DNA from 3 places in the Solidesulfovibrio magneticus RS-1 genome. Region 1 is predicted to be linked to each of the others. Evidence: predicted binding sites of a transcription regulator. Region 1 holds the regulator's gene; each other region holds the start of a gene.

Region 1 (4,275 bases):
GACCTGACCACGCAACATCCGGTCATCTACCTCATGCGCGAGTGGTACGACTTCCGCACCCAGACCATCGAGCACCGCGACCCGACCAGCGACAAGGGCGGCACCATGCGCCTGGGCGCCTATCCCTGCGTGGTCGCGCCGGGCACCAAGGCGGCCGCCGCCTACGGCGCGTCGGAAATCTCCGAGCGCCACCGCCACCGCTACGAGTTCAACAAGGCCTACGCCGGCAATTTTGAGGAAGCCGGCTTGGTCTTAAGCGGCCTGTCCCCGGACGGCGAACTGGTCGAGATGGTGGAGCTGCCCGACCATCCCTGGTTCCTGGGCTGCCAGTTCCATCCCGAATTCAAAAGCAGCCCCATGCGTCCGCATCCGCTGTTCCGCGAGTTCGTGGCCGCGGCCAAGCGGCACAAGGGCTAGACGGCCCAAGCGCAAAAAGATTGCACGGTCCGGGGAAGGCGGCTTCTCCGGACTTTTTTTCGGCCAAAGGGCTGCATGGCTTGGCAAGGCGCTAAAAACGTTTATCTTCTGGTCATGGTGCGATTTTTGGGCTAGATTGCACCTGTCGGCGGTTGGGGACATGGCCTTGCGTTCAAACCATGCCGCCGTCGCATCGCAAGGGAGGCTGTTATGCCTGAAGACGCCAAGCTGGCCATTGCGCGCGCCCGGGACGTGGAGTTGCTGGTGCTCGACGTCGATGGCGTCATGACCGACGGCGGCATCTACGTCGATGCCCGGGGCGAGGTGACCAAGCGTTTTCATGTCCACGACGGTTTAGGCATCAAGGCGGCCCAGGCGGCGGGGCTGGCCGTGGCGGTCGTCAGCGGCCTGGACAGCCCGGCCGTGGCCGCCCGGATGCGGGAACTGGGCATTGAGGAATACCACCCCGGCCACTACCGCAAGGTGGCCGTGCTGGAAGGCATCCTGGCCCGGGCCGGGCTGGCCCCGCATCAGGCCGCCTTTCTCGGCGACGATTGGGTGGACGCCGGCCCCATGGAGCTGGTCGGTCTGCCCATGGCTGTGGCCGACGCCCAGCCCGAAATCCTCGATCTGGCCTTGTGGGTGTCGCGGCGCGGAGGCGGGCAGGGCGCCGTGCGCGAGGCCGTGCGCTACATTTTGGCCGCCAAGGGCCGTCTGGAGGCGGCCTACCAGTGGTTCCTCGGCTGAAGGCCGATTGTGCCGATTGCCACAAGGCTTCAATTGTGGCATGGTTTTTGTTGGGCGGGGTGGCCCTGAGCCGGGCAAAGCCCGGAGACGACCCCGGTAACGTCAACGACTTTCGAGCACGGCGGTAAGCATGGCCCTGGAACTGCGGCAGCAACTCAAGCTTTCCCAACAGCTGGTGATGACCCCCCAGCTGCAGCAAGCCATCAAGCTCTTGCAGCTGTCGCGGCTGGAGCTGCTTGAAAGCGTGCAGCAGGAGCTTTTGGAAAATCCTCTTCTGGAGGAATCCGTCGAGGAGGACCGCCAGCCCGAACGCGTCATGGTCGAGGACAACAATGGCCCCACGGGAGCCGACGCGGCCATGGAAAAGGAGCTGCTCAAAAACGCCGAGTGGGACGACTACCTTGGCGATTTCGCCAGCACGAGCAAGCAGTCCCTGTCCCGCGACCTGGAAGTTCCCGAAGAGGGCATGGCTTTCGACGCTCGCCTGGCCTCCAAGCCGTCCCTCGACGGCCACCTCGGCTGGCAGATGCACCTGTCCAATTTCACGGCCAAGGAAGTGGAGATCGGCGAGACCATCGTCGGCAGCCTCAATTCCTCGGGCTATCTGCGGGCCACGGTCGAGGAAATCGCCGGCATGGCCAACGCCGACCCGGCGCATGTCGAAAAGGTGCTCCACCGCCTCCAGCGCTTCGATCCCGTGGGCGTGGCCGCTCGCACTCCCAGCGAATGCCTGCTCATTCAGATCGAAGTCTACGGCTACGACGATCCCATCCTCATCGAACTGGTGCGCGAGCATCTCGAAGATCTCGAAAAGAAGCGCTACAAGCCCCTGGCCAAGAAATTTCACCTGACCATGGAAAAGCTCAAGGAATACCTGGAGCTGATCCAGACCCTCGATCCCATGCCCGGAGCCAGCTACGGTTCGGGGGACCCGATCTACGTCAGCCCCGACGCCTTCGTCTACAAGTACGGCGAGGACTTCGTCATCCTGCTCAACGAGGAGGGGATGCCGCGCCTGGGACTCAACATGTCCTACACCGACGGCAGCCTGCCGCGAAACGACAAGGACAAGGACTACCTCCAGGACAAGATGCGTTCGGCCATGTGGCTTATGAAGAGCCTGTACCAACGCCAGCGCACGCTGTATAAGGTCCTGGAGAGCATCGTGAAGTTTCAGCGCGGATTTTTCGAGGACGGCGTGACCAAGCTGCGGCCGCTGATCCTCAAGGACGTGGCCGACGACATCAGCATGCACGAGTCCACCGTCAGCCGCATTACGTCCAACAAGTACGTGGCCACGCCCCACGGCATCTTTGAACTCAAGTTCTTTTTCAACAGCGCCCTGGAACTCGACGACGGGGGCACGGTAGGCTCCGAGTCGGTCAAGGCCATGATCAAGCGCATTATTTCCGGCGAGAATGACAAAAAGCCCATCAGCGACGAGGCCATCGCCGACATGCTCAAGGATGAACTGCAAATCAACATCGCCCGGCGAACCGTGGCCAAGTATCGCACGGCCATGGGAATCGAGTCGTCGTCGAAGCGCAAGGCGGTTTTCTGATGCTTCGGGCCGGGTTTCCGGCCTCTCACCACGCCAGCCTGGAGGATTCTATGAACATCACCTTTAATTTCAAGAATTTCGAGCCGTCTGATCATTTGCGCGATTATGCCAGGAAGCGCTTTGAAAAGCTTGGCAAGTACACCTCGTCCACCGATACCTCGGATGTCCAGGTCAACCTGGCCGTGGAAAAGACCCGGCAGATGGCCGACGTCATCTTCCTGGCCGACAATATGCACATCTCGGCTCACGAAACCTCCGAGGACATGTACTCCACCATTGACCTGATCCTCGACAAGATCGAGGCCCAGGCCAAGAAGTTCCGCGAGAAGCAAAAGGACCGCCGTCGCCAGACCGTGGAACAGGTCCGCATGGACGTCATCAGCATCAGCGAGGACGCCGCCGGCGGCCGCGTGCCCACCATCATCGAAACCGACGAGTATCAGCCCAAGCCCATGGCCGTGGAAGAAGCCGCCATGCAGCTGGAGGCTCTCAAGTACGAATTCCTGGTGTTCATCAACTCCGAAACCGAACGGCCCAACGTCATCTACCGCCTGCGCAACGGCGACTTCGGCCTCATCGATCCTGGAACGGGCGCTTAGATGCGGTTAGAGGACTATCTCCAGCCCGAGTTCGTCATCGGGAATCTTGCGTCGGAGTCCAAGTCCGAAGTGTTGGCCGAGCTCGTGGCCCCCATCAAGAAGCAGTGGCCCGATTTTGACGCCAAACGCGCCCATCAGGTGCTGCTCGACCGGGAAAACCTCGGAACCACGGGCATCGGCGACGGGGTGGCCATTCCCCACGGCAAGATGGAGAGCCTCGAACGCATCGTCATCGTCGTCGGGAGAAGCCTTGCGGGCGTCAGCTTCGATGCGCTGGACTTCAAGCCCTGCCGCATCTTCTTCCTGGTGCTCGCGCCCGAGCATGTCGCGGGCCTGCATTTGCGCATTTTGGCCCACATCTCGCGGCTTTTGTCCGATGAATCCTTCCGGCGGGCCTTTCTGACCGCCGAAACCGACGAGGCCTTGCGGCAGGTGCTCGCCGCCGCCTAAGGCTCCCTGAAAAAACGTTTCCCGCGCGTTTGTTGTCACACAAACGCGCGGGAAATTTGTTAAGCCCTTGGGCCGGAAGGTGAATGCCATGGAACATGCGGCCAGGGAACTCCCCGTCGTTATCTTGACCGGCCTGTCCGGGTCCGGAAAATCCACAGCCCTTCGCGTCTTCGAGGACCTGGGTTTTTTTTGCGTGGACGGGTTGCCGGTCAGCCTCGTGCCCAAGCTCATGAGCCTTTTCGACGACAAGGGCGGCCAGCGCTACAAGGGCCTGGCCCTGGGCATGGACGTGCGCCAGGCCGACCTCGACACCGACTGGGGCGCGACCCTGGCCGAGGTGCGGCGTAAACAGGACCTTACCCAGATCATCTTTTTCGAGGCCGATAACGGTGAGATCATCCGCCGCTACGCCACTACCCGCCGGCCCCATCCCCTGGAAAGCGCCGACATGGGCCTGGAGCAGGCCGCCCTGGCCGAGCGCGAACGCATGCGGCCCCTTCG
Region 2 (4,275 bases), 2.2 Mb from region 1:
GTTCGCCTTGCAGCGCCCGGGTGTAGTTGATGCGCTGGACGAAGTCGGTCTGGCCGACCTTGAGTTCGTCAAACAGTTCGAAGCCGATGCCCTGGCCGCGCATGACGCCTTCGCCGGCCACCTTGAGGCGCTGCTCGTAGACGGCCTCGGCCGGTACCAGCACGGTGGCCCCGTTGTCGCGCAGTTCGTAGGGGGTCTTGGAAGCCTTGAGGAGCTCCACCACCCGGGAGGCGTCTTCCTGGGGCATGTTGGTGTAGAGTACGCGCATGTCGGGCTGGTTGAGAATAAACAGCATGACCACGAAGGCGGCGACCAGGGAAGCGGCCAGTCCGGCCAGCATGATGCGCTGGGCGGCGGAACGGTTGGACCAGTACTGGATGAGCTTCTCGAAGTTTTGCTTGAGGAAGTCGGGCATGGCGGGTCTCCTGGCGGTCTTCGTTTACGGTCGCGCGGGCTAGAACTGGATCTTGACGAGTTCGCGGTAGGCCTCGATGACCTTGCCGCGCACGGCCGTGGTCATCTGCATGGCGGAGCTGGCCTTTTGCAGATTGATCATGAGTTCATGGACGTTTTGGGTCTGGCCCGAGGCAAAGGACTCGACCATGGCGTCCTTGCCGTTTTGCATGTCGTTGACGCGCTTGACGGAGTCGGTGAGCATCTGGCCGAACCCTTCGGCCGGCGCGGCCGGCTTGGCCAGGGAGCGTGACACCTTGGCTTCGATGGCCCCGGACTGGGACAGGGCGTTCTGGTAGGCGGCGAGGGCGAGGGAAGGGATGGCCATGACGCTTCTCCGTTAGCTGCGGCCGATTTCCAGGGCCTTGTTGAACATGTTCTTGACGGTGCCGATCGACGAGCTGGACGCTTCGTAGCTGCGCATGGCCGTGATCATGTTGGCCATTTCCTCGACCACGTTGATGTCGGGATAGGCCACGTAGCCGTCGGCGTTGGCGTCGGGGTGGCCGGGCTCGTACTGCATGCGGAACGGGCGGTTGTCGTTGACCAGGCTCGTGACCTTGACGCCGGCCAGGTCGCGGTCCTGGGCCGACTGCATGGCCTTGGAGAACGGGCTGTCCACCGGAGTCGATTCGAGCATGACGGACTTGCGCACGTAAGGTCCGCCGCCGTTGACCGTTCTGGTGGTCTTGATGTTGGCCAGGTTCATGGAGATGGTGTTCATGGTGGTCCGCTGGGCCGACATGCCCGACGAACCGATGTCCATTGCGGTGAAGAGATCCATGTTACTTGCCTCCGTCCATGATGACCTTTTGCAGGCCTTCGAAACTCTTCTTGGTGATGTCGGTCAGGGCGTTGTACATGAGCGTATTCTTGGCCATGACCGCCATTTCCTTATCCATGTCCACGCTGTCCAGGCCCTGGACGACCCGGGGCTTCCAGCCCATGTCGATGTTGCCCTCGAAGCCGGCGGCATTGAACACCGTGGGCATGTGGCCGCCCTGGGTGCGCGTCATCTTGCCCCGGCCGTCGATATTGAGCGCGGCCTGCAGTTCCTGCTCGAACTCCAGGGTGCGGGCCTTGAAGGCGGGCACGTCCTGGTTGGCCAGGTTGGACATGACGACATTCTGACGCTCCTGATGCAGGTCCATGACCTTGCCGAGAAGCCCGAGATTGCTTGAAAAAATGGTTTTCATGGTCTGTTTCCTCCGCTTGGGAGAGTCGTCTCCGGGCTGGCCGCCCGTTTTCGAAAGCCTATTGGGCAAAAAGCGTTCCAGCCCGATCAGCCCGGCGCGGCCGGGGGCATTTTTTGCCGCCTATTCGTTTCACTTTCTAATAAAGCCGGACGAATTTCCCAAAAGCGTCATGCGTCGCGGGCCTGTGGAGCCGGCCGGCCGGCGCGTTGGGGTTCTTGGCATGAGGATTGCTTGGAGGAAAACGCCCGGCAGCCCTGGCCGTCGGGACCAACGAGCACCAGCTGCGCCGTCAAGGCGCGAACCGGCCAGGCCCGAAACCAGCACCCGACGGGCCGCCAACGGAGGGGATGTCATGAGTGGGCAACTCGACTACGAAATCAACAAGGAACTCGGCGAATGCTATCTGTTCATGGGCGACCTGGACAAGGCCGAGGAATATTACGGCAAGGCCATGACCAGCAACGGCGTGCACCCCGACCCCTATCTGGGGTTGGCCACCATCGCCGTGCAGCGCGGCAAGCTTGACGACGCCATGACGCTGTACCGCAAGGCGTCTTCCATTGAAGCCGACGACCGGTCCCTGTCCGGCATGGCGCTTATTGAGATGGAGCGCGGCCAATCGGCCGAGGCGTTCACCCATTTCAAGGGCGCGCTGTCCAAGAACCCGGAAAACCTGGTGGCCCTGTTCGGCCTGGTCCGTCTGGCCCATGCCGACGACCGCCTGGACGACGTCCTGCCCTACCTGCAGGACTATCTGGCCCTGGATCCGCTCAAGCACGAGGTCCGCTTCACCCTGGCCGGTTGCCTGGTGAGCCTTGGCCGCCATGGCGAAGCCGGGGCGGAGATCGACCAGATCCTGCTCCAGGACCCGGCCAACGACGCCGCCCGGGAACTGGCCGACGAGCTCAAGCGCATCGCGGCCTAGCCGGCGAAGCGGTCCGGGCCCTGGCCGGACAGCCTTGTCCTGACAAATTTCTCCTTGGCCAGGCTTTGCCAGGCTTCAGGGAGACGATGCAAGCCGCGTCGAACCGGCCCATGGACACCCCTGCGCGACGTCCGGCCCGGGCCGCCCAGCCCCGGCCGGACGTCACGGCCCTGCATCCCGTGTCGTGTCCACGTAAGGCGCGCAGGGCGTTTTGCGCCGCGCGCCCCTTGCACCCTTGCCAAGCCGGCCGCCATGTGGCACCTCGCCTGAAAAAGCGAGGTCCAGCATGGATTTTCTGCCTGTCAAACGGGCGCTTTTAAGCGTCACGGACAAGTCCGGCCTGCCCGAACTGGCCCGGTTCCTGTCCGCCGCCGGCGTCGAACTCGTCTCCACCGGCGGCACCCGCAAGATGCTCGTCGAAGCCGGCTTGCCCGTCACCTCCGTCAGCGACGTGACGGGGTTCCCGGAAATTTTAAACGGCCGCGTCAAAACCCTGCACCCCAATGTCCACGGCGGCATCCTGGCCGACAAGGACAACCCCGAACACGTCGCCACCCTGGAGAAGCACGGCATCGCCGCCTTCGACATGGTGGTGGTCAATCTCTACGCCTTCAGCAAGGCCCTGGAAAAGGGACTGCCCCTGCCGGAGATGGTGGAGCAGATCGACATCGGCGGGCCGACGCTGCTTCGCGCCTCGGCGAAAAATTTCGCCTCCATCCTGGTGGTCCCCGACCCGGCCTTCTATCCCGAGGTCATGGACGCCCTGGCCCAAAACGGCATGAAAGCGCCGTTGGCCCTGCGCCAGAAAACCGCCGCCGCCACCTTCCGCCAGACCAGCGCCTACGACGACGCCATCGCCACGTACCTGGCGGGCGCCTAAGTCTCCCGCCATGCTTCGATGGCCGGAAGCTGAAGAGCTTCCGGCCGCCGAAGTCCGCCACGCGCCGCGACCCTGGATAAATCCTCGCGGATTTTCAAGAAAATGCCCGGTTTCCCGATGCTGTCAGCACTACGCGCCAGGGCCTTTCGAGGCCGCGGCGCTTAAGTCGCCGGGTCCGGTGCAGCCGGCCGCAGGTTAAACAGCCCCTGAGTGTCGCCGGGGTCGGCTCAGCCGGCCGGTCGGGAAAGCTCCTGCACGCCGTCCGGGCCGGCGATAAAGGCCGCCTGGGCCAGGCCCACGAAAAGCCCGTGCCCGGCCACGCCGGCCCGGGCGTCGAGCAGCGCCGCCAGCCCGGCCGGATCGGCCAGGGGGCCGAAGGCGCAGTCGCAGATGCAGTTGCCGCGCTGGGTGCGCATGGGGTCGCCGTCAGGGCGACGGCGCAGCGTCGGCGCGCCGCCGATGGCCGCCAGGAAATCGACGGTGGGGGCCAGGGCGAAGGGCGTGACCTCCACGGGCAGGGCATGGCGCGTCCCAAGGGCCGGCGAGCACTTGCCGTCGTCAGCCACCAGCACGAAGCGCTCGGCGGCCTGGGCCACGATCTTCTCGTACAGAAGTGCGCCGCCGCCGCCCTTGATGCAGTCGAGGTTGGGGGCGATCTCGTCGGCTCCGTCGATGGCCAGGGCCAGCCGGGGAAAATCATCAAGACAGGCCACGGGCAGGCCGGCGGCGCGAAGGGCCTGGGCCATGTAGCGCGCCGCCGGCACAAAGGCCGTGCCGGCCAGTTCCCCGCGCCCAGCGCGCGCGGCCAGAAACGGGACCAC
Region 3 (4,275 bases), 1.6 Mb from region 1:
GGTGCGGGTCTGGTCCGAGCAGTAGTCGTCGGCCCGGCCGCCCACGTCCACCAGGACCAGACAGCCGTCGGCGATGACGGTCTCCCCGGGGATGGCATGGGGCAGGGCGGCGTTGGCGTCCACGGCCACGATGGGGGCAAAGGCCAGCTCGGAGGCTCCGAGGTCGCGGAAGCGTTTTTCGATCTCCCAGGCGGCCTGGGCCTCGGTGCGTCCGGGCAGGAGAATGTCCGGCAGGCTGGCCATGACGCCGTGGTTGATGGCGGCCGAGCGGCGCATCCGGGCGATCTCGGCGGCGTCCTTGCGCAGTCGCAGCGGTTCCACGGCCAGGGCCACGGGTGTCATGGGCATCAGCGCGGACAGTCGGCCGTGGACGTCGAAGGACAGGCTGGCCGGCTCGAATCCCAGGCGAGTCACGCCCCGGGCCTTGAGAAAATCCGTGATGGCGGCGTAGCGCCCGGCCCCGTAGATGCAGAGGTTTTGTTCCGGCCACAGGCGCAAGGCAGCGTCGCGGTAGCGGGCGTCGGTGAAGAGATAGTCGTCGCCGTCGGCCGTGACCACGAGATAGCCGGCGCTCTCGTTGCACTGGGGATCGTGGAGTTCGAAGCCGCTTAAATAGAAGCGGTTGGCGGCGTGGGACACGAGCAGGGCGTCGTGGCCCATGGCGGCCAGGGCGGCGCGCAAGCGGTCGCGGCGGCCAGCGAAAACGGGGCAGCCGCTTGTGGCTGTGGCGGTCATGGCATCTCCTTCAGGCGGGACGCGCCCGCCCGCGAAGGTGTTTCAGATCGGGCCGGCGACGTCAACCGGCCAGCGGCCCGACGGGACATGGCCCGGGGAAACACCTGCCGTCCTCGGCTGGCCGACGCGCCGGGGCAACGGTGTTTTCCGTCAAGCGTCATCGACGGTCTTTGGGCTTTCCGGCCGACAAAGCGCCAACCCTCGCCGAACCCCCTCTAAACATTTCTCCATGTGGGGGGGCTGGGGGCCTCAGGCCCCCAGCCGTCGGAGGCAGGTTGTTAAAGCGTGTAGACGGTTTCCGGTTGTCCCAGGACGTGCCGCTGGGCCCATTCGATGCCCTGCATGATGGAGTGGTCCATGTTGCCGACCTCGTATTTCCAGCCGCCGAAGCGTCCACGGGACTGGATGCCCAGGCACTCCAGGGCCGGCTGGAGCACGGCCAGGGCGGCGTCGCGCTCCAGGCAGGGTATGGGGTAGGCGTAGTCCACCCGCATCTCCCAGGAGGCGTTCTGGCCGGCGACGTCGGCCGGAGCCAGAAGCGTTGTGGCGACCAGGCCGTCCACGGTGGCCCGCTCCAGGCCGGCGAAGTCGGCCGGCTTGTGGGCGGAAAAGCTCGTCTCGGTCATGAACGCCCGGCTGCGCGGGATCATGCCGTCGGGATCGGGGGTGTTTAAGGGCGAATAGTTGTGGAAATTGGTGACCCGGTAGAAGGGGCAGTCGGCTTCCGGGAAATACATCCAGCAGCGCGGGTCCGGGGGCGCGCCGGCAAAGCCCAGGCCGTGGATGACCGAGCCGCTGTGCTTGAGCCGTCCGGCCGCCTCGATCATGGCCGGGCTGGCCCCTTCCAGCTGGTCGGCCACGAAACGGTCCAGGGGGCCGGTGGTCAGCAGATGGTCGTAGACGATGACGTCGCCAGAAGCGGTGAGCACGGTCTTTTCGGCCGGATCGACCCGGCGGCAGGCTTCGCCCAGGCGCAGCCGGTCGGCGAAACGACGGGCCAGGCGGCGGAAGATCTCGCCCGTGCCGCCGCGCAGGGGAAAGCTGAAGGTGTTGTTGGGACCCCAGGCCACGTCGTCCGTGCCGTAGATGATGTTTTTGACCACCCGCCCGGCGTCCACCACCGAGACGCGCTCGCCGATCCAGCGGTGGGACATGGCCGTGGCCGGATGGGCCCAGACCTTGAAATTGTAGGGGACCATGAACAGCCGCGCGATGCCCGGGCCGAACACCCGGTCTATCCATTCCCGGAAGTTGGCCGGCGCATCGGGGTGGACTCCGGCTGCGGCGTCGCGGCCGGCGGCCAGCAGCCCTTCGACGCATTCCCAAACGAGATCCGGGGGCAGTCGGCGGATGTTGTTTTGGAAGGGGTAGGGAACGAAGGTTCCGGCCAGGCGAATCCAGGATTCACGCTGGTGGCGCAGGACCTCGTCGCCAAGCAGTTCATCGAGGAGCTTGTCGAAGGCTTTGTAGTGGGAGAAAACGACGTGTCCGCCCACGTCCCAGGTGTAGCCGGCGGCATCGGTGAAGCTGGCGGCCAGGCCGCCGGGATAGGGATGGCGTTCCAGGACGAGGAAATCGTTTTCGCCGAGTTCGGCCAGGCGGTTGGCCGCGCCAAGGCCCGTTGGGCCGGCTCCGATGATCAGATATTTGACGCGCATGGTTGCCTCCGGGAGGGTGGGGGCAGGCGAGCAAGAAAAGGGCCAGCCGGCAAAGGAGAATAAAACTCCCGGGGCCGGACGAGCCGGTCCCGGGAGGAAAGATGTTGCGCCGGTCGTTTACCAGGCCGGGCGGCGGGGGGGACGCGGAGCGCGGGGCTTGGCCTCGTTGACCTTGAGGCTACGGCCTTCGAACTCGGCGCCGTCCAGGGCCCGGATGGCTTCGTCAGCGGCGGCGTCGTCGTCCATCTCCACGAATCCGAAGCCGCGCGGTTTGCCGGTCTCGCGGTCGGAAATCAGTTTGACGGACTGGACGGGGCCGTAACGGCCAAACAGGTCACGGACGCTTTCCTCGGTGGTGCGGAAGGGCAGGTTGCCAACATAGATGTTTTTGGACATGAGACACGGACTCCCAAAACGGTTGACGTCAGCGAACGCGAAGCGTGGACGGAGGAGGGCTACCCGCCGGCTACGCTCCTCCCCAGGACAAACCCATCGGCCCAAGGGCCGTGAAGGCCTGACAGTTGGAGTGCGCCTGTCCGTCGGGACGGCGAAGAAAGGTATGGCAGGCGTTGCGCACTCGTATTCCAGACTCCGTTAGAGTCTCGCCGCGCAAACACGGGGAGGACGGTCACGCACCACACGCGAAGTCGTCACGGGTTTGAGCGAACATGGAAAACGATAACGAACCGGTCAGTGGCTGGCAAGGAAAAATTGTTCCTTTTCTCCCTTAGGCCCTGAAATTTTTCCGGTTTGCGTTGTTCCAAACCCGTCTTGAGGGCGTTTATTCCGACGCAAAGAGGATGCTTTCAGCGGTGAAATGGACTATCCTGCCCCTGTGTGCTCGAGCGCAGGCCAAGCGCACCAACGTCAGGGAGGGCTGTACGACGCCATGACGGGAAAAATCGGGGCCAAACGTTTCGCCGTGGCCGTATCGGTGCGGGAAACCTACAAGACAGGGTTTGGCGGCACCACGCAGAGCGCTGAACGCGCGATCTATTATTACGCCGAAAAAACACCTGAGGCGGGCATCAGCGTGCAGGCCTTAAACGGCAACAGCGTGCCCAGCGGCGAGGTCACGCCGATCACTGAGGAGGAATTCCTCCAGAAGTTCAAGCCCGAGCCGCTCATGTACTACAATCTGGTCAAGCCGCGCATGGAAGCCATGCAGGCCGAGCTGGAGCGGGGCGAGAAACATCTGGAGGCCGGCCGGCTGGAGCGGGCCGAGGAATCCTTCCAGAAAGCCCTGGCCTACGACGCCGAGAACCTGCGCGCCATCTTCGGCCTGGGCAACGCCTACCTGTCCGGCGGCAAGCTCGACGACGCCCGCGACATTTTCGACAAGATCATGGGCATCGAGCTGGCCTTTGGCCCGGAAAACAAGTTTTTGTTCAACGAATTCGGCATTCGGATGCGCAAGGCCGGGCTGCTGGCCCTGGCCAAGTCGTATTACGAGAAAGCCCTGGCCGTCAGCGAAAACGACGAGAACCTGTTGTTTAATCTCGGCCGGGTGCTCTACGAACTGGAGGAGTACGACGGCGCGGTGGAGGCGGCCGAGCGTTGTCTGGCGCTCAACTCCGGTTTTCTCATCGCGGCCAAGCTGGCCAAGGCGGCCCGCCGCCAGGCGGCCACGGCAGCCATTGGCGACGCTACGCCTGGGGCTGCGTCCCCGCCCGCGCAAGACGTCTGACCGGCCTCGCAACCCCCTTTATCATTTTCCCACTTGGGGGGTCTGGGGGCCTCAGGCCCCCAGCCGCCGGAGGCATTCTTTCCTCTTTCCCCCACCCCCTAAAACAAACATTCCACCAAATCCTCCACGCCCACGCCCAGCAGATACTCGCCCAGCTCCACCCCGCCCAAGCGTTCGGCCAGGGCGTCGCGGTCG

The links. The regulator sigma-54, encoded in region 1, starts transcription at its own class of promoters, with help from an activator protein. The targets are predictions, from matches to a motif close to CTGGCACGGNNNNTGCTT.
Region 2: the regulator sigma-54 is predicted to act here: its motif matches at 1,713-1,730, upstream of flgB (flagellar basal body rod protein FlgB).
Region 3: the regulator sigma-54 is predicted to act here: its motif matches at 2,422-2,439, upstream of DMR_RS05290 (protoporphyrinogen/coproporphyrinogen oxidase).

What each region holds. Positions count from the first base shown of each region.
Region 1 covers NC_012796.1:2,886,302-2,890,576, reverse strand. Annotated here, with positions in the region: gene DMR_RS12380 (CTP synthase) at 1-417, shown strand, start outside; gene DMR_RS12375 (KdsC family phosphatase) at 628-1,164, shown strand; gene rpoN (RNA polymerase factor sigma-54) at 1,295-2,725, shown strand; gene hpf (ribosome hibernation-promoting factor, HPF/YfiA family) at 2,776-3,324, shown strand; gene DMR_RS12360 (PTS sugar transporter subunit IIA) at 3,325-3,774, shown strand; gene rapZ (RNase adapter RapZ) at 3,863-4,275, shown strand, end outside.
Region 2 covers NC_012796.1:5,107,297-5,111,571, reverse strand. Annotated here, with positions in the region: gene fliF (flagellar basal-body MS-ring/collar protein FliF) at 1-415, opposite strand, end outside; gene fliE (flagellar hook-basal body complex protein FliE) at 455-781, opposite strand; gene flgC (flagellar basal body rod protein FlgC) at 794-1,237, opposite strand; gene flgB (flagellar basal body rod protein FlgB) at 1,239-1,649, opposite strand; gene DMR_RS21250 (tetratricopeptide repeat protein) at 2,002-2,574, shown strand; gene DMR_RS21245 (IMP cyclohydrolase) at 2,861-3,454, shown strand; gene rpiA (ribose-5-phosphate isomerase RpiA) at 3,682-4,275, opposite strand, start outside.
Region 3 covers NC_012796.1:1,279,231-1,283,505, forward strand. Annotated here, with positions in the region: gene DMR_RS05285 (M24 family metallopeptidase) at 1-735, opposite strand, end outside; gene DMR_RS05290 (protoporphyrinogen/coproporphyrinogen oxidase) at 1,014-2,393, opposite strand; gene DMR_RS05295 (RNA recognition motif domain-containing protein) at 2,511-2,789, opposite strand; gene DMR_RS05300 (tetratricopeptide repeat protein) at 3,283-4,080, shown strand; gene DMR_RS05305 (lipoate--protein ligase) at 4,179-4,275, opposite strand, start outside.